Regions from separate parts of the Staphylococcus arlettae genome, predicted to be linked through region 2. Evidence: predicted binding sites of a transcription regulator. Region 2 holds the regulator's gene; each other region holds the start of a gene.
What was found. Region 2 encodes Rex, which represses fermentation and respiration genes when NADH is low (regulators of the CRP and FNR family bind a similar motif). Its sites were predicted from a motif close to TTGTGAAATATTTCACAA; they were not measured.

Region 1: the regulator Rex is predicted to act here: its motif matches at 2,353-2,370, upstream of MUA37_RS05740 (citrate synthase).
Region 3: the regulator Rex is predicted to act here: its motif matches at 2,396-2,413, upstream of MUA37_RS02720 (formate/nitrite transporter family protein).
Region 4: the regulator Rex is predicted to act here: its motif matches at 2,195-2,212, upstream of MUA37_RS09060 (cytochrome ubiquinol oxidase subunit I).

Annotation. Positions count from the first base shown of each region.
Region 1 covers NZ_CP094803.1:1,182,688-1,188,054, forward strand. Annotated here, with positions in the region: gene pyk (pyruvate kinase) at 1-461, shown strand, start outside; gene MUA37_RS05735 (amino acid permease) at 683-2,044, opposite strand; gene MUA37_RS05740 (citrate synthase) at 2,396-3,514, shown strand; gene icd (NADP-dependent isocitrate dehydrogenase) at 3,556-4,824, shown strand; gene MUA37_RS05750 (response regulator transcription factor) at 5,161-5,367, shown strand, end outside.
Region 2 covers NZ_CP094803.1:903,745-909,111, reverse strand. Annotated here, with positions in the region: gene MUA37_RS04315 (sulfurtransferase TusA family protein) at 1-136, opposite strand, end outside; gene MUA37_RS04310 (YeeE/YedE family protein) at 157-1,251, opposite strand; gene MUA37_RS04305 (redox-sensing transcriptional repressor Rex) at 1,678-2,319, opposite strand; gene MUA37_RS04300 (ABC-F family ATP-binding cassette domain-containing protein) at 2,477-4,396, shown strand; gene MUA37_RS04295 (MutS-related protein) at 4,716-5,367, shown strand, end outside.
Region 3 covers NZ_CP094803.1:600,974-606,340, reverse strand. Annotated here, with positions in the region: gene MUA37_RS02735 (MarR family winged helix-turn-helix transcriptional regulator) at 1-115, shown strand, start outside; gene MUA37_RS02730 (Hsp20 family protein) at 322-750, shown strand; gene MUA37_RS02725 (GNAT family N-acetyltransferase) at 825-1,361, opposite strand; gene MUA37_RS02720 (formate/nitrite transporter family protein) at 1,494-2,321, opposite strand; gene MUA37_RS02715 (Rrf2 family transcriptional regulator) at 2,507-2,914, shown strand; gene MUA37_RS02710 (GntR family transcriptional regulator) at 3,178-3,879, opposite strand; gene MUA37_RS02705 (beta-glucoside-specific PTS transporter subunit IIABC) at 4,039-5,367, shown strand, end outside.
Region 4 covers NZ_CP094803.1:1,848,014-1,853,380, reverse strand. Annotated here, with positions in the region: gene MUA37_RS09075 (phosphocarrier protein HPr) at 1-31, shown strand, start outside; gene ptsP (phosphoenolpyruvate--protein phosphotransferase) at 33-1,748, shown strand; gene MUA37_RS09065 (glutaredoxin family protein) at 1,798-2,034, opposite strand; gene MUA37_RS09060 (cytochrome ubiquinol oxidase subunit I) at 2,234-3,586, shown strand; gene MUA37_RS09055 (cytochrome d ubiquinol oxidase subunit II) at 3,586-4,602, shown strand; gene MUA37_RS09050 (potassium channel family protein) at 4,697-5,356, shown strand.

The DNA.
Region 1 (5,367 bases), 280 kb from region 2:
ATGCAGTTGCTACTGCAGTTGAAACTGAACGCGTAAATAATGGTGACTTAATTATTATTACTGCAGGTGTACCAACTGGTGAACAAGGTACTACTAATATGATGAAATTACACTTAATAGGCGATGAAATTGCAAGTGGTCAAGGTATTGGTAGAAACTCAGTAGTTGGACATACATTGGTAGTTAATAGTGCAAGTGATTTAGAAGGTAAAGATTTGTCTGATAAAATCATTGTAACGAAATCTGTAGATGAAACATTAGTACCTTATATAGAGAATGCTATTGGTTTAATTACAGAAGAAAATGGTATTACTTCACCTAGTGCGATTATTGGTTTAGAAAAAGGAATCCCAACAATTGTAGGTGTTGACAATGCAACTACTGAAATTCAAGATGATGCATTTGTTACTGTAGATGCGAACCAAGGTAAACTTTTTGAAGGTTACGCAAACGTACTATAATTAACAATTAATTAAGAGAAAAATTGAGTTGAAAGCTCATACTGAAAAACGACTAATCCGTTTAAATGCGGATTAGTCGTTTTTTTATTAAATATTATATTTATGTTGAAAATTGTCTTGTTGCACATGTACATAGACTTATTAATTAAAGTAGGGACTGTACAAAAACCCCCTATACTTAGACCAAACATAAGATCTAAGTATAGGGGACAAATTATAATTTATTTTGCAGATTGATTTAGCATTCGTTTGTAACGTAAATACATTAATGCAAGTATGATAAACCAAATTGGTGTTAAGAATACAGCTATTCTAGTATCAACATTGACAAATAATAGGCAAAATACAAGGAAAAAGAACAGTAATATTGCATAGCCCATATATTTACCACCTTTTAATTTATATTGTGCTGTTTTATGTTGTTCTGGGTTGTGACGATGATAATTAATATAAGCGATAGTAATCAATGCCCATACAACAATAAATAGTACGGTTGAAACGGTTGTTACATAAGTAAATACTGTTGTTGCATTTGGAACAATATAATTCAATAACGCTGCAATTAGTAATAACGCTGAAGAAACAATAATTGCGATGTGTGGAACACCGTTTTTATTCGTCTTAGTGAAAATAGGTGGTGCTTGTTCTTGATTAGATAGACCGAATAACATACGACTATTTGAAAATATTCCACTATTACAAGATGAAGCTGCAGCTGTTAAGACAACAAAATTAATAATACCCGCTGCGAAAGGAATACCTAGGATAGCAAATAATCTAACGAATGGACTTTCTTCAGGATTAACTTGCGCCCAAGGAATAATTGACATGATGACAGCTAATGCTCCTACATAAAAGACTAAAATTCGTAATGGAACACTGTTGATCGCTTTGGGTATTGTTTTAGTTGGATCCTTTGTTTCACCTGCAGTCACACCAATTAACTCTATTCCAACAAATGAGAATACCGCCATTTGGAAAGACATCATAAAACCGCTAATACCTTTAGGGAAAATCCCGTTATTATAAAGGTTTGTCAGCGATGCATGTCCGAATTCTGTTTTATAAGCCATAACAATCATCACTATACCAACAATAATTAATGCAATAATGGTCACAATTTTGATAATGGCAAACCAAAATTCAAGTTCACCGAATAAACGAGCGCTTAATAAGTTGAAAACCATTAACACAAGGACACAGAATAAAGCACTCACCCAGTTCGGTATTTCAGGAAACCAGAAACTTACATATTGAGCAACTGCAGTAACTTCAGCCATTCCAGTAATAATCCAGCATAGCCAATATGTCCATCCAGTGACGAACCCAGCAAAAGGTCCTATGTATTCATTCGTAACATCAGCAAAAGATTTAAAGCCGGTATTTGAAACTAAAATTTCGCCTAAGCCTCTCATAAACATGAAAAGCATGAAACCAATAATAATATAAGTCAATAAAATTGATGGACCGGTTAATGCTATGGTTTGACCTGCGCCAAGAAACAAGCCTGTACCTATCGCTCCCCCGATAGCAATAAGTTGGACATGTCGGCTATTTAATTCTCTATTTAGTTGTTGTGCCATAGTTTAAACTCCCTTAGTTTATTTGTGTTTATAATTATGCTACTCAAAAGCGAATAATACAACTGTTTTTATAAGTATGTAGCAATTACATTTTAGTAAATCATTTTTTATTGTTATCAAAGATGATAACTATTTAAAAACCTATAAAAATTGAAGAAAACAGTAATTACTATTAAAATGGAGATATAGCAATCTACTATTTTGTGGAAAGTTGAAGATGTAAGTATGTAAAACTAATTTCTTATGAAATTACTCAAGTATACAAACATGGGTATTCACAAATTGTATTTGATTGGATATAATAATGTTTGTAAGCCATTTCATAATGAAATAGAAAAGGGGAATTTTAATATGGCAAACATACAAAGAGGCTTGGAAGGGGTACTTGCTGCCGAAACAAAAGTAAGTTCAATCATTGATAGTCAATTAACATATGCGGGCTATGACATCGATGATTTAGCTAATCATGCCGAATTTGAAGAAGTTGTATTCTTATTATGGCACTATAGGTTACCAAATAAAGAAGAGCTTAGTGAACTAAAATCTAAATTATTTGAATATATGAGATTAAATCCTAGAGTGTATAATCATTTCCAAGAGTACGCGACTGATGATGTACATCCTATGACAGCTTTAAGAACTTCTGTTTCATATATTGCGCATTTTGATGAGCATGCTGAAGATGAAGATGAAAGCCAAACAATGGAGCGTGCGATTCGAATTCAAGCAAAAATTGCTTCTTTAGTCACAGCTTTTGCAAGAGTACGAGAAGGAAAAGAACCTGTAAAACCAAGTGAAGACTTAAATTATGCGGGCAATTTCCTATACATGTTAAGAGGAGAACTTCCAACTGATATCGAAGTTGAAGCATTTAACAAAGCGTTAGTTTTACACGCGGATCATGAATTTAATGCTTCTACATTTACAGCAAGATGTGCTGTATCATCATTATCAGATATGTATTCTGGTATCGTTGCTGCAGTAGGATCATTAAAAGGACCATTACACGGTGGGGCAAATGAACGTGTAATGAGTATGTTATCTGAAGTAAAATCAGTGGATGATGTTGATTCATATATTGATAAAAAGATTCAAAACAAAGAAAAAATAATGGGCTTCGGTCATCGTGTATATAAAGATGGCGACCCAAGAGCGAAATTCCTTAAAGAAATGAGTAAAAAAATCACTTCTGAAATAGGCCAAAGTGAATTGTTTGATATTTCTGTGAAAATCGCCGATAAAATGAAACAAGAAAAGAACTTAATTGCTAATGTTGATTTTTATAGTGCGACAGTGTACCACAGTTTAAATATCGATCATGATTTATTTACACCAATATTTGCGGTAAGCAGAACATCAGGCTGGATTGCACACATTCTTGAACAGTATCAAGATAATAGAATCATGCGTCCACGTGCACAATATATTGGAGAAACAAACAGAACATACTTACCGATAGAAGAACGATAATAAAAATAAATTATACACACTAAATTTGGAGGTTTTTTGACATGGCAGGAGACAAAATTGTAAAAAATAACGACGGGTTATCAGTACCTAACCAACCAATCATTCCATATATCATAGGTGACGGTATTGGACCAGACATTTGGAAAGCGGCAAGTCGTGTTATTGATGCAGCCGTTGAGAAAGCATACAATGGCGAAAAACAAATCGAATGGAAAGAAGTATTAGCTGGTCAAAAAGCTTATGATGAAACAGGTGAATGGTTACCTAAAGAAACGTTAGATACTATTAACGAATACTTAATTGCTATTAAAGGGCCATTAACTACACCAATTGGTGGTGGGATTCGCTCTCTTAATGTAGCATTACGTCAAGAATTAGATCTATTTACTTGTTTACGTCCAGTACGTTGGTTTAAAGGTGTACCATCACCTGTTAAACGTCCTGAAGATACAGATATGGTTATTTTCCGTGAAAATACTGAAGATATTTATGCTGGTATTGAATTTAAAGAAGGTACTCCTGAAGTTAAAAAACTTGTAGATTTCTTACAAAATGAAATGGGTGCTACTAATATTCGTTTCCCAGAAACATCAGGTCTTGGTGTTAAACCAGTTTCAAAAGAAGGTACAGAACGTTTAGTTAGAGCTGCTATTCAGTATGCTTTAGACAATAACCGTAAATCAGTTACTTTAGTTCATAAAGGTAATATTATGAAATTTACAGAAGGTGCTTTCAAACAATGGGGTTATGATGTTGCACATAATGAATTTGCTGATAAAGTATTTACTTGGCAACAATATGACCAAATCGTTGAAGATGAAGGTAAAGATAAAGCAAATGCTGCTCAAGAAGAAGCTGAAAAAGCTGGTAAGATTATTATTAAAGATTCAATTGCTGATATTTTCTTACAACAAATCCTTACACGTCCTGCAGATCATGACGTAGTAGCTACAATGAACCTTAATGGTGATTATGTATCAGATGCATTAGCTGCACAAGTAGGCGGAATTGGTATTGCACCTGGTGCAAACATTAACTATGAAACTGGACATGCTATTTTCGAAGCAACACACGGTACAGCACCAAAATATGCAGATTTAAATAAAGTAAATCCATCATCTGAATTATTAAGTGCAGTATTAATGTTAGAACATTTAGGATGGCAAGAAGCAGCAGATAAGATTACAGATTCAATTGAAAAAACAATTGCATCTAAAGTTGTAACATACGACTTTGCACGTTTAATGGACGGAGCTAAAGAAGTATCAACTTCTGCTTTTGCTGATGAATTGATTAGTAATTTAGATTAATATAATTTTATTTACAAGCCCAACTAAGTAGTTATTATTTAGTTGGGCTTTTTAATGACTTTCTTTATGTAGTTAGGTGATGAATAACCATATCAGTTTAAAAAATTTAAAATAATGTTAAGATATTATTAAGAATTGTTTGAGCTACTACTTCTAGGGAATTATGAAAATAGTAATAAAGCACATACTGTGAGTGTTGCATGGAAATCACGATTATTGTATATATATTGCGAATCATATATTTTGTAAAATTTGTGTAAAAATATTATAATGTGTGTTATTTTTATTAAATTTTAAGTTATAATTAAATTGTAAACATAAATATGGAGGTACACTATGTCACAAAAAGTACTTGTAGTAGATGATGAACAATCAATCGTAACGTTACTGAAATATAATTTAGAACAAGCAGGATACATAGTAGAAGTAGCATATGATGGAGAAGAAGCATTAGAAAAAGTTAGCAACACCAATCCAGATTTAATTGTCTTAGATGTTATGCTACCTAAAAAAGATGGTATTGAAGTGTGTAAATCAATACGA
Region 2 (5,367 bases):
GCAATGCTTCTGTTGCTTGTGTACAATCAAAATCAATTTTCAATTCATCACCAGTTGTTAATGTTTCCATTTTCTTTTGAGCTTCAATTAATGGAAATGGACAAACCATTCCTACTGTTCCAAGTTCATGTACCATAAAACAATCCTCCTTAATAATTATGTTGTTTGAGTTTGAGTCGTTACTTGAGCATTACTTTGTGTTGTTGCTCGCTGTGCTTTTTTCATTGGTCTGATAAAGATGAAATAACTCATAAACCATGCACCTAAAATCATAGAAGCTAGTGCTATCCAGCCCTTCCATGACATAGTCGCAGTTTCTACTAAGCCATTCCCTATTGAACAGCCACCGGCTACTGACGCACCAAATCCCATACAAGCGCCCCCAATGACACTATTTCTAATGGTTTTTTTATCTGGTAGTCTCCATTTAAACTCTCTTGAACCTTTAGCTGCGATATACGAACCAAAGAAAATACCTAATACTAGGAACACTCCCCAGTCTAACAGGTTTACATCACCAGTCATAAAAAATTGCACAATGTTAGCTGATGGTGTTGTTATACCTAAACCATACATACGTCCTGTAGATTCACTGACAGGCCATGCTAGCAATGCAATCAATCCGACAACAATTGCTGCAATAAATGGATGGTATTTCTTTTCAAATAGATAGTAACGTACACCTGTAAATTTTTGTTTTAATTTTGGTACTGCTACTTTTGATTTAGGTTTACGCAATGTTTTCACTACAAAAAAGATAGTAATTGCAACTAATAAAACTACCCAAACCCAAGTTGGAATACCTGTTGTTTGAGACATACTTGTACTAACCGTAGTTGGTTTGTTAATGCCATTCATTACAGGTAATAACAAACCAAATTTAGTTACTGCTGCCGTTACAGCGTATAATGCTAAGGCAATCCAACTGCCTATCAATCCTTCACCTGCACGATACCAAGTACCTGTAGCACAGCCACCTGACAATACCATGCCAATTCCAAATATAAATGAACCAATAATTGTTCCTATAATTGGATAACTTGATTCAGGTATTTGGACTACTCCTGTAGATGTCAAAATAAGTAGCCCAATACTTTGTATTGAAATAGCAATTAGTAATGCATAAAACATCTTATTACTTTTTTGTATATACATATCTCTAAAGCCACCGGCTAGACAAAAGCGTGTTCTTTGCATTACAAATCCTAATAATGCTCCTACTATTAGTCCACTAACAATTAACCAAATCACTTTATCTCCTCTTTTCCGATTAAGTCAATAAGATTAATAATATAAAATTTCACTATAAATTTCAATAGTTTGCGCAAATTGTAATAATTTTGTAACTCTAAAATATAAAGGGAGTGGGACAGAAATCTGATTTTGAAAAAAATGATTTCGTCGTCCCACCCCGGCAAGGATGACTAGCGTTGAAAAAAGCTCGGTTTGAAGCGCATTTTCAATGCAGTCAGCTACTGCCCATATGAAAAAGGTTTCGACTAAAACATGGAGTGGGACAGAAATCCGATTTTGAAAAAATGATTTCGTCGTCCCACCCTGGCAAGGATGACTAGCGTTGAAAAAAGCTTGATTTAAAGCGCATTTTCAATGCAGTCAGCTACTACCAAAATGAAAAGAGACTAGGACAATCAATATTGTCCCAGTCTCTTAAAACAGTTATTTATTACCATAATTTTTCATAAAGAATAGTAATGATTGTAGTTCAATACCTAAATCAATATGATGAACTTGCACATCATTCGGAGTGCTAACGCGATTTGGCGTGAAGTTTAAAATACCTTTAACACCTGCTTCTACAAGTTGATCAGCGACTCGTTGGGCTACTGTTTCAGGTGTCGTTAAAATCACTACATCGATAGCTTCATTTTGTAATGTCTCTTGCATCTCATCAAAATGTTTAACAACAATATTACCTACTTGTTGACCCACTATTTCATCACGAATATCAAAAGCTTCTGTAATGGTCATTTCATCATGTATAGAAAAATTATACGTCAATAACGCTTTACCTAAATTACCTACACCTACAATGGCAATTTTAATTTCATTATTTTTACTTATCTCATTTTTAAAGAAATGCAACAGGCTGTCTATATTATAACCATATCCTTTTTTACCCAATTCTCCAAAATACGAAAAGTCTCTACGAATCGTCGCTGAATCGATATTTAATCCTTCGCTAATTGTTTTAGAGTTCACCCTGTCTATACCTTTTGACTTTAATGTATTAACAAATCTATAGTATAACGGTAAACGTTTTAACGTCGCTCGAGGAATTCTATCGCTATGATTAGCCAAAACCTTGTCCCCCTAATAATACTTGGATTATATCCTTAATTTTGTATGTACAATTACTACAATATTATACATGATAAATATTTAAAAATAAACAATCCTTGTTTTCTCAATAGCCGTTATACGGTAGAATATAAAGTATTAGAGAGGTGCGAATCAAATGATATTATTACAATTAAACAATGTGTCAAAATCATTCGATGGAAAAGATATTTTCAATGATGTAAATTTCGCAGTAAAAACAGGTGAACGTATTGGTATTGTTGGACGAAATGGTGCGGGAAAATCTACATTAATGAAAATAATTGCTGGTGTTGATGGTTATGATTCTGGACATATTTCCAAAATCAAAAATTTAAAACTAGGCTATTTGACACAACAAATGACACTAGACACAAATGAGACAGTTTTTGAGGAAATGTCAAAACCATTTAAACAGGTAATGGAAATTGAACAACAAATGCAACAAGAAACGCATTGGTTGGCACAACATGCAACTGAATATGAGAGTGATGACTATAAAGCACATATTGAAAAATATGAAAATTTATCAAATAGATTTGAACAATTAGAAGGTTATCAATATGAAAGTAAAATCAAAACAGTGCTACATGGTTTACATTTTACTGATGAGGATTTTAATCGTCCTATCAATGATTTTAGTGGTGGTCAAAAAACACGTCTTTCTTTAGCTCAAATGCTTCTTGAAGATCCTGATTTATTATTACTTGATGAGCCTACTAACCATCTAGATATGGAAACAACACAATGGCTAGAAAGTTATTTGAATTATTTTAAAGGCGCCATCATTATAATTAGTCATGATCGTTACTTTTTAGATAAAATCGTAACACAAATATACGATGTAGCGTTAGGCGACGTGCAACATTACGTCGGAAATTATGGTCAATTTATCACTCAACGTGATAAATATTATGAAAAACGCATGCAAGAGTATGAAAATCAACAAGCTGAAATTAAAAAGCTCGAAACTTTTGTAGATAAAAATATTGCTCGTGCCTCTACTTCAGGAATGGCCAAAAGTCGTCGTAAAATGTTAGAAAAAATCGAACGTATTGATAAACCCTTACTTGATGCACGTAGTGCTAACATTCAATTTGATTTTGACCGTAATACAGGCAATGATGTTTTCCATATTAAGCATTTAACCATTGGCTATGAACAACCCATTACGCAACCTATTGATTTGGAAGTAACTAAAGGAGACCATGTAGCAATTATTGGTCCTAATGGTATCGGTAAATCAACATTAATTAAAACGATTGCCGAACGACAACCTGCATTAGGAGGAAAGATAACAACTGGTGCAAACCTTAAAATAGGTTACTATGATCAAAAGCAAGCTGAATTCAAATCAACTGCTACTATTCTCGACTACGTGTGGGATCAATATCCTTCTATGAATGAAAAAGATATACGAGCAGTGCTTGGGCGATTTTTATTCGTACAAGAAGATGTCAAAAAAATCATTAATGATTTATCTGGTGGAGAAAAAGCGCGTCTTCAACTTGCTCTTCTAATGTTAGAAAGAAACAATGTTTTAATACTCGACGAACCTACTAACCACTTAGATATAGATTCAAAAGAAATGTTAGAACAAGCCTTAAGTCAATTCCAAGGCACTATACTCTTTGTTTCACATGACCGTTATTTCATCAATCAACTTGCCAATAAAGTTTTGAATATTGATGAATCAGGTGGGCAATTGTATTTAGGTGACTATCAATACTTTTTAGATAAAGTTGAAGAACAACAAGCTTTAGCACAACATCAAGCAACCAATGACAGTGCTACTGAACAACACGATACTACAACAAATAACTATACGTCACAAAAAGAACAAAAAAAGTTACAACGTCAAATCACACGTCAAATTGAACAATGCGAACAAGATATTGAAACCTATGAGGCGCAAATTGACGACATTGATGTACAGTTAACACAACCAGAAGTATATAGCGATCCTGAAAAAGCAAATGCTCTTGCAATTGAAAAACAACAAACCGAACAGCAATTAGAACAGGCTTTAGAGTTATGGGAAGAATTACAAGAAAAGTGATTTGTTTCTATATCGTTTTATTTTCTGAGGAAGTAATCCACATTACTTCCTCTATTTTTTTATTCACATTTAAAACCTTATAACAAAAGCTATCCACAGAGTTATCCTAGTTATCCACAAGTAAAATGTAAATTCTACTTAGGATTATCCCATACATTTTTTAACAATGCACAGCTTTAACCACTAGTTATACACAACTTATACACTGATTGTTGATAAGTACGCACGTTCTCTATTGACAAAAACGGTCAATGCATACCTAAATTCACTATGATAAACTTCAATTAATGCATTATCATAACGCTGGAGGAGTTTCTTTATGCCATCATTTTTATGGGCCGCTTTAGCGGTTGTTTGTTTTAGTATTATCGTTATTATTATGAGTGATATCATTTACAGATATAAGCTGAAACAACAAATCTCACTATTATGGAAATTACAAAAATCTTTAGAAACATTTATTCGTCCATATCATCGATATGCATATTACTTTGAAACGTACCAAACATCACAGCTTCAAGATAGGATTATCGATGATAAAACATGGTTCGATTTAGATCTACCTAAATTATTTAAACGTATGAATTTTAATTTTACTGCTATTGGCGAAATGCGGTTGTATAGTACATTAAGAAATATGACAACTGTTGATAATGAGTCATTAATCCAATTGTTTAAGTCCAATTCATATATTAGAGAAACTGTAAGTTACCATCTTGCTTTAATTGGAAAGTCAATCTATCCTATTTACCCAGACCAATTAGCGCCGGTTAAACGTCAAACTGTCTTTATGTATTGTACTTATCTACCCTTTGTTGGTTTGTTATTACTCTTTATTGATTTTAAAATTGGCACGATTGTTACATTGATGTTTATTGTACTCAATTTTGTATTAAGTGGTTCATTACGCAAAACATTCGAACAAAATTTAAATTCTATGTATTATACAGCATCGGTAATTCAAAAAGCCT
Region 3 (5,367 bases), 300 kb from region 2:
TTCAAAAATTTCCATGCAAGTATTTGGTGAGTTCGATATGGATTTAGATGAAGCAATCGAGCTAAAATCAACGCTTCAAAATTTCGTAAATAAGAACTTCTCAAAAGATCTGTAAATTCCATTAGTTGAGGTATCTAGAGTAAGTCTATGCAGAATTAGCCTTAAACTTTGCCTTTTGCTTGCCTCTTTACCTCTCCTTAGCGCATATGTACTAATATGTGTCTTTGCTTTCTTTTTCCACTTTTACCTTTTACAATATAGCTAGATGATACTTTAACTATTGCAACATATTATCCATTTTAATAAAGGGAGCGATATTGTATGGCATTTGAAAAAAAACCATTTAATAATGCTTTATTTGACGTTGATCCAGGTGAATTTTTTAAGGATTTTGGACGCCAAATATTTGAACAAACGCCACTAAAACGTGATATAAAGACTGACATAATTGAATTTGAAGATAAATACACTGTAGTAGCCGAATTACCAGGTTTCACTAAAGAAAGTATAACCTTACAATATGAGAACCAAGTACTTACTATTGCTGCTGATCAAGTAATTGTTAATGAGGCTGACAAAGGTACTGTTATTCATAAAGAACGTAATACACACAATTTACGTCGTCAATTCTCATTTGAACATATTGATAAAACTAAAATTGCAGCGACTTTTACTAACGGTTTACTATATGTAACATTACCGAAAAAAGTAGACACCGTTGATGATGCATCAACAATTGAAATTAACTAAATTAAACTAATAAAGGCTAATGTAATCGCATAATTACATTAGCCTTTATTATATACGTATCACAGTATAGTTAGTTAAAACGGTGGATGCCCTAAAACTGATTCATCAAAGCGTTCTGGTATTAACACTTTGCGCATAATTACGCCTAAATCACCGTCATCACTTTCATGTTCTGCATACACTTCATACCCTCGTTTTTTGTAAATATCCAATAACCATGGATGTTTGCGTGCAGAAGTCCCTAAAGTAACTGCAGGTGCTTTTAAAGTATCACGTAAATACGTCTCTTCCACATAGGTCAATAGTTTACTACCAATGCCTTGTCCATCATAACTAGGTTTCGTGGCAAACCACCATACAAATGGATACATAGAAATACGACTTTGTCCTTCCCATGGGTAACGCACTGTTATTGTAGAAATAATTTCACTATCATTTTCCAATACGAAAGTAGTACTATTAGTTAAATTTTTCTTAACTAATGCTAAATCAGCATTAACAGATGGCCAATCTATGCCTAATTCTCGTAATGGTGTAAATGCTTCATACATTAATTTTTGCAATGCTTCAGCATCAGCTTCTACTGCTATTCTAATATTATATTCAGACACAATAATACTCCTCCTTGTTCTCATTACTTAGCTGTAATATTCAAATCACCTGCATAAATAGTACATGCTCAACAAGAGTAGTACAATTAAAATGACTTGAGCAAGTCACAGCCCAAGTCATTTATAGTTATTTTATTTTTCTTTTGTGTCCATACTATTTCTATCACCATTTAAGTACGCATAAACAAGACCGACAAAAATACCCCCACCAATATAGTTACCAATAAATGCATAGAATAAATTTTTAAGTACATCTAACCAACTCAATGCTTCTAAATTATAAAACACCATACCTGCATATAAACCAGCATTAAACACTACATGTTCATATCCCATGAACACAAATACAATTACGCCACAAGCAATAAAAAATGTTTTAGAAAGCCCATCCTTAAATTGTATCGATACATAGATACCTATGTTGATAAAGAAATTACAAAAAATAGCTTTTACTAATATTTCATACCAGGATGAGTCAACTGTTTTAAGTTGTACCATATCTGACAATGCTGTTATCATTTCAGGCGTCATTATTTGAGTGAATTTCATTAAACCAAATAAAATAAAACCACCCACAATATTAAAAGCAAAACACACCATAGCAATTACAACTATTTTGTTTAATGTTATTACTTTGTAATACCATCCAATAGTTAAGTACATAAAATTACTAGTTAACAACTCTGAGTGCGTTAGTACAATTAACACTAAAGCTAAACTAAAGGATATTGCACCTACTAAGCCTATTAATCCATCATTTGTTCCAGCAAATAACGTTTTCATAGCAAACATAAACACAGTAACTATAGCTAATAAAAAACCTGACATAATAGCTTTCAATATGTATCGTCCAGGTGTACGTTCGATCATTACTTGCTTCATTTGTACTTGATTTACTGCGTTTTCGACTGTAGCTTTTGACATAAACGTATCTTCCACAGACTTTGTATTTTTAATCATAGTAAATCCCCTTTAAAATTAATATTTTTTTAAAATTCAATTACATCATACTAAAATGTTCGCTTATATGATAGAGGTGAATTTCGACACAAAGTATTAAAGATATTGAATTTACCTACTAAAGAGCGTAAACTTTACTTGTATCTAAAAATAACACAAGGAATATAAAGAAAGGGGCCTACACGATGAACACACAGTTTTCCGTAGCCATTCATATTTTAGTACTACTTGCAGCTGAAAAAGAACCTAGTTCTAGTCAGTATATCGCTTCAAGTGTTAACAGTAATGCTACGCTAGTGAGAAAAATTTGTCGCTATTTAAAAGATGGTCACTTTATAAAAAGTAGTCAAGGTGTGGCTGGCTATAGTTTAAATACCCCTGCCTCTGAAATTAATTTAGGCGCTGTCTATCAATATATATTCAACGCTGAGACACACTTTGCAAAAATTCATCAAGATACCAATCCTAACTGCCCAATAGGACATAATATTACGCACGTATTAGATGATATTTATCAAGAAGTAGATCAAGCTATCATTGATAAATTAAGTAACTACACTATTGCAAACATCCATCATCGAATAAGCAATTAAAACAACTTTTTATTTGTTATTCAAAGGTCCTTATTATTGAATAACAAAATATAACTTGTACCGATTTTGTAACTTGCTGACGCCCAGGCGAATAGTATGAGTGAGAGACTACAGGCTCGAACCATACCCCAGGAAAGCATGCACGGTCAAAATCGAGTATTTTAAATGCAGTCAGCTACTGCCAATTAGAAAAGAGGCTAGGACGAATCAATATTGTCCCAGCCTCTCCCTTATTTTAAGCATAGAGCTTTATGTTCCAAACTTTATTTTAATGCTGGAATGTAGAATAGCGCATTTTCATAATGATAAACCAGTTGTGAATAATCAAATGGCACTCCTGTAGTCGTATAAAATAATTGCTCATATCGTAAGCATGGTTCTCCAGCTTGTAATGATAGTTTTGGCGCTTCATTCTCTGTTAATTTATCTACTTTAAAATAAATATCTGAAAAGCCAATTTTCACTTTTAAGTGCTGCTCTAAATATTCAAATATAGAAGACTCTGCTATCCCTTCATTTAAATACAACACTACACTTTTGTTAAAATAAGATAACTCAGTACAAAACGTTTTATTATCTACATAAATAACTCTCTCAACTTTATAAATTGGTTCATCAGCCTCTAATTTCAACTGCTTTTGTACATGTTTACTAGGCGTTACCTCAGCTACTTCTTTCACTTCATAAGTCAATTGACGTCCAACTATTTCATCATGAAATCCACTAGCTGAAAATAAATTAACATAGCCATCTTTCTTTTTGTTTCTCACATATATTCCGCTACCCCTAGTTTGAAATATAATACCCTTTTTTTCCAAATTCTCTAAAGCTTTTATCACAGTGCTCTTACTCACACCATATATCTCTTTGAATTTTTCAACGTTAGGTAATTTATCTCCCGCTTCATAATGTTCTTTTTCTATATATTCATTTATTTCTTGAGCAATCATTTCGTATTTCAGCATACCTAGTCCTCACTTATATTATTATAATCTAATTTTAGCATGATATAACATAACATAACAGACAATCTAAATACACCCCTCTTTACAAATTGTACCGACACAAATATAATAGGCTTATGTTATTTGAAAACGCTTTACTAAAAGAGAGGGGTAGTTTATGTGTCAGCTAAAAATGAAACATTAGCACAAAATATTTTAGAAGCTGTAGGTGGAGAAGAAAATATTATCAGTAGCACACACTGTGCAACACGATTACGTTTAGTCTTAAAACGCTCTCAACCTGATGCCAAAAAGAAAGTTGCTAATATCGATGGTGTAGTTACCGTTGTAGAAAACAATGGCCAATTTCAAGTTGTTATTGGCAATAATGTAGGAGATGTCTATAAAGCTTTCGAAAGTTTAATTCACTCCGAAGACACTAATGAGACAACGCAAGCGTCTAACGAACCAAAAGGAAGTATATTAAATAGAGTTATCGCTACTATGTCTGCAGTATTTGCACCATTTATTTACATTTTAGCAGCAGCAGGTATTTTGCAAGGATTACTTATAATAAGCAAAATGATCTACCCTCCAGTAGAACATACAGGTACTTTTGAAGTATTTAACTTTATTTCATGGGCACCTTTCACCTTTTTACCAATTTTTATAGCTATTACAGCGGCTAGACATTTTAATGTAAATTTATATATTGCTGTAGCATGTTCAGCTGCTTTAGTTAGCCCAGATTTAACAGCGATAATAGATAAAATTGGTTCAGGAGATACAGTTAAATTTCTAGGTATACCTTTATCAGAGACGAGTTATACAACATCTGTATTACCACCATTGTTTCTAGTATGGTTATTATCATATGTTGAAAAATTCCTAAATAAATATATTCATGATGTTGTAAAACCTTTATTCACACCATTCTTTAGCATTGTAATTATGGTACCTCTAACATTAATCGTTATCGGCCCTATTACTACATTGATTGCTCAAGGATTAGCTGGTGGCTTTAATACTTTAGTTGATGTTGCGCCATGGTTAGCCGGCACATTAATCGGTGGATTTTGGCAAGTTTTTGTTATTTTCGGGGTACATTGGGGTATCACACCTGTAATTTTATCCAATTTTGAACAATATAAAAGCGATGCCTTTCAAGCTTATCAGACGATTGCAGTTATATCTCAAATTGGTGCAGTTTTAGGAGTATTAATTAAAGTTAAAATTATCGATATCAAGCGTGTTGCTTCATCAGCAGCTATAACTGGTATCTTTGGAATTACAGAACCATCAATGTATGGTGTTAACTTACGCTTTAAAAAGCCCTTTATTATCGCCTGTGTCAGTGGTGCTATAGGTGCTTTTGTCGCAAGTTTCTTTAACCCTAAATATTATGCTTATGCTGGTTTACCAGGTCCTATTACTATCTTTAATGGCTTCAGCCCAGATAATCCTACGTCGATTTGGGGCATTATTATAGGATCACTTATAGGTCTTTTA
Region 4 (5,367 bases), 940 kb from region 2:
AGTGTTATCAAAAGAAGGATTAACTAAATAATATGCCAAACTATATTAAAGGTATCGCTGCATCAGATGGTGTAGCTATTGCGAGAGCATACTTATTAGTTGAACCTGATTTATCATTTGATAACAATAAAGTGTCAGATGTAAATGCAGAAGTCGAAAAGTTTCAAAATGCTATCAATACATCCAAAATCGAATTAACTAAAATTAGAAATAATGCTGAGCAAAATCTTGGTGCTGATAAAGCAGCGATTTTTGATGCACATTTATTAGTATTAGATGATCCAGAGTTAATTCAACCAATAGAAGAAAAAATTAATAATGAACAAGTTAACGCACCAACAGCTTTAACTGAAGTAACTGATCAGTTCATTACTATCTTTGATTCGATGGATAATGAATACATGAAAGAGCGTGCAGCTGATATTCGTGACGTAAGAAAGCGTGTACTAGCTAATCTTTTAGGCGTAGAATTACCCAATCCAAGTATGATCGATGAAAGCGTTGTTATTATTGGTAATGATTTAACACCATCTGATACAGCGCAGTTAAACAAAGAATTTGTACAAGGATTTGTAACAAATATTGGGGGAAGAACGTCACATTCAGCAATTATGAGCCGTTCTTTAGAAATCCCTGCTGTTGTTGGTTCAAAAACAATAACAGACGAAGTAAACCAAGGTGATATGGTTATTGTAGACGGTTTAACAGGGGAAGTAATTGTTGATCCTACAAGTGATGAAGTGATCGCTTATGAAAATAAACGTGAACGTTTCTTTGAAGATAAAAAAGAATTACAAAAATTGCGTGATGAAGAAACGGTTACTGTAGATGGTGTCCATGCAGAATTAGCTGCAAATATTGGAACGCCAAATGATCTTTCTGGTGTAATAGAAAATGGTGCGGAAGGTATTGGTTTATATCGTACTGAATTTTTATACATGGGTAGAGATCAGTTACCTACAGAAGATGAACAATTTGAAGCATATAAAGAAGTTATCCAATCAATGGATGGTAAACGTGTCGTAGTACGTACATTAGATATAGGTGGAGATAAAGAACTACCATATTTAGATTTACCTGATGAAATGAATCCATTCTTAGGCTATCGTGCTATCAGATTATGTTTAGATCAACCTGAAATTTTCAGACCACAATTGCGTGCTTTGCTACGTGCATCTGTTTACGGTAAATTAAATATTATGTTCCCAATGGTTGCTACAATTCAAGAATTCCGTGATGCTAAAGCAATCTTATTAGAAGAGAAAGAGAATTTAACAAATGAAGGTGTAGATGTTTCAGATGATATTGAAATCGGTATCATGGTCGAAATTCCTTCAACAGCAGCTTTAGCAGATGTTTTTGCTAAAGAAGTTGATTTCTTCAGTATTGGAACAAATGATTTAATACAATATACTATGGCAGCAGATAGAATGTCTGAACGTGTGTCATACTTGTACCAACCTTACAATCCTGCTATTTTACGTTTAGTAAAACAAGTGATTGAAGCTTCTCATAAAGAGAATAAATGGACAGGTATGTGCGGTGAAATGGCTGGAGACGAAACTGCTATTCCAATTTTATTAGGTTTAGGCTTAGATGAATTTTCTATGAGTGCGTCTTCTGTATTAAAAGCACGTAGACAAATTAAAGGTTTAAGTAAAAATGAAATGAACGAATTAGCTGAACGTGCCATTGATTGTGCAACAACAGAAGAAGTTGAAGCATTAGTACGTGAATATTCGAAATAACAAAAAAGTTTATTAAGCGATTATCGCTTAATAAACTTTTTTTGTATTTTTAAGAATTTAGAGATAATGTATTATTTATTTTATCCATGTCGATTTGATACATTGGTTCATTGTCTAATAAAATAAAAGGAGTTGCGAACGCATCATAATCCATCATTTCATGTTTATATTGACTATTTTGATTGATATTTTTTTCGATATAACTAATGTTATGCTCGGATAAATAATTTTTAATAAACGTACATGGTGGACATTCATGTTGTGTATAAATTATAATTTCAGTCAAAGCTCTACATCCTTTCCACAAGTATTTAGTTCATAATATATAGATGATACTAGAAAAATTCAACTTTGTGAATGGTCTGTGACAAGTCATTAATTTGTCACTATTATTTTCATTCTAAAATATTTCATCTTTTTAGCACGCGCGATATAATAAATAGACGTTGTGATTTTACTCACAAATATAATTAAAAGGTGATGTTATGGATTCAGTAGAATTAGCTAGATTTCTGACTGGTATGACTCTAGCAGTACACATAATATTTGCAACTATTGGCGTAGGTATGCCACTTATGTTTGCAATAGCAGAATTTTTAGGAATTAAAAATAAGGATCCTCATTACATGACATTAGCTAAACGGTGGTCAAAAGGATATACAATTACCGTAGCAGTTGGTGTTGTGACAGGTACAATTATAGGATTACAATTATCATTGTTATGGCCTACATTTATGCAAATAGGTGGCCATGTTATTGCATTACCGCTCTTTTTAGAAACGTTCGCATTCTTTTTTGAAGCAATATTTCTTAGTATATATTTATACACTTGGAAAAGATTTAAAAATAGATGGCTACATTTTCTTTTAAGTATTCCTGTTATTATTGGTGGTTCATTCTCTGCGTTATTTATAACGTCAGTAAACTCATTTATGAATACACCGGCAGGATTCGATATGAAAGACGGGAAAATGGTCAATGTTGAACCATTAGCAGCTATGTTCAACCCGTCATTTTTAGTACGTTCTTTTCATGTTGTAGCTACAGCACTAATGACTATGGCGTTCATTTTAGCAGCTATAGCAGCTTACAAAATATTAAAAAATAAATTTAAAAAAGATACAACATATCATGTTAAAGCATTAAAATTAACTATGGTGTTAGGGTTAGTATTTACTTTAGGATCTATGTTAGCTGGTGATTTATCTGCTAAATTCTTACATCAAGAGCAACCTGAAAAATTAGCAGCTTATGAATGGCATTTTGATTCGGAATCCAATGCAGATTTAGTCTTATTTGGTACTCTGGATGAAGAGACTCAAGAAGTGTCAGGGGCTATTAAAGTGCCTGGTATTTTAAGCTTTTTAGCCGATAACAGTTTTGATACTGAAGTAAAAGGCTTAAATGATTTTTCAAAATCAGTGACACCGCCGTTAATTGTACATTACTTCTTTGATATTATGGTCTTTTTAGGCGTTTTCTGTTTTGTAGTTTCTGGTATTTACGTGACGATGTTGTGTATTAAAAAATTAAGAAAATATCTTCATGTTAAACCGATGCTTTTTGGTATTTTACTAACAGGACCTGGTGCAATGTTAGCGATTGAGTCAGGTTGGTTCTTAACAGAGATGGGCAGACAGCCATGGATTTTAAGAGGCTATCTAAAAGTTGAACAAGCGGCAACTCAAGCGGGTGGACTGACTTTAGTTACCATTTTATTCGCAATTTTATACTTTGTCTTATTGGTAACGACTTCATATGTACTAATCAGAATGTTTAAAGAGAAGCCCGCGTATCAAGAATTTGAAGCTATTGCTAATGAAAGAGGTGAGAAATAATGGTATTTGCACATATTGGAATAATCGTTTTATGGCTATTCTTATTTTGTTATATTATTATTGCCTCTATAGATTTTGGTGCAGGTTTCTTTGCTTTACACGCTAAGATTACTAAACAAGATAAAAAAATTAATCATTTGATTTCACGATATTTAAATCCGGTATGGGAAGTAACAAATGTCTTCTTTGTGTTTTTCTTCGTAGGCATTGTAGGGTTCTTCCCAGATTCTGCCAAATACTTTGGTACGGTTTTACTCATTCCTGCATCTATTGCGTTAATTTTAATAACTATACGCGGTAGTTTCTATGCGTTTGAAAACTATGGCCAAGACTCTAAATTGCAATGGCTAGCTTTATATGGATTAACTGGCTTGTTTATTCCAGCATCATTGGCAACTGCATTAACCATTTCAGAAGGTGGTTTTGTGATTCAGAAAGGAAATCAGATTGATTTAGATTGGGTAGAGTTATTATTAAGTCCATTTTCATGGTCAGTAGTATTTTTAGCTGTTATCTCAGTGTTATATATTTCATCTGGTTTCTTAACGTTTTATGCACATAAAGCAAAAGATAGCAAAGCTTATCAGTTATTAAGGTATTGGTTTTTATTCTGGGGTCCACCAATGCTCGCTATATCACTTTTCGTCTTTTTATCATTAAGAGTGCAAAATGAAGGGCATTTTGTAACAGCAGTTACTGATTATTGGTGGATGTTCTTACTAAGTTTAATTTGTTTTACTGTCGCTATGCTGTTTACGTTACAAAAAAAATGGCATGGTTGGGCATTCATATTAGTCATTTTCCAAATGGGATTCGCTTTCTTTGGATACGGTATTAGTAAATTACCTTATTTATTATACCCAATGGTCAAACTTGATCATGCAGTTGTAAATGATAATATGGCAATAGCATTAACCATTTCATTTATTTTAGGTTTACTTTTACTCATACCATCGTTAATATTATTATTGAAATTGTTTGTTTTTGATAAGGAATATGTAGAAGGTAAAAAATAAACAATAAAATTGTTTCATAGACTAAAAAAGATTGAGCAATTAACTTAGCGTGATTGCTCAACTTTTTATACTTTGTTGTTAATGGAGGACGCATATGGAAAAAGAATATGTGGTTATAGGTTTAGGTCGCTTTGGCGGGAGCATCGTTAGGGAACTCAATGCTTTAGATATGGATGTTATGGCAATTGATTCAGACGAAGCACGTGTAAATGAATATAGTGAAATTGCTACACATGCAGTTGTTGCAGATACAACAGATGAAGCTGTGATGAAAAGTTTGGGAATTAGAAACTTTGATCATGTTATAGTAGCAATTGGTGAAAATATTCAATCTAGTACGTTAACAACGTTAATACTGAAAGAACTTGGTGTGAAAAAGGTAACAGCTAAAGCGCAAAATGATTATCATGCTAAAATTTTAAATAAAATTGGTGCCGATACAGTCGTGCACCCTGAACGTGATATGGGTAGACGTATCGCACATAATGTAGCAAGTGCTAGTGTATTGGATTATTTAGAATTAGCTGACGAACACTCAATTGTTGAAATAAAAGCGAGTGAAAAAATGGCTGGCAAAACAATAATTGATTTAGACATCAGAGCACAATTTGGTATTAGTATTATTGCAGTAAAACGAGGAAGAGAAATTTTAGTGTCACCAGATCCAAATGAAAATATTGAAATAGGCGATATTTTAATAATGATAGGTCATGATAATGATTTAAATCGTTTCGAGAAAAAGGTAGTACGCTAAAATAGCATGTA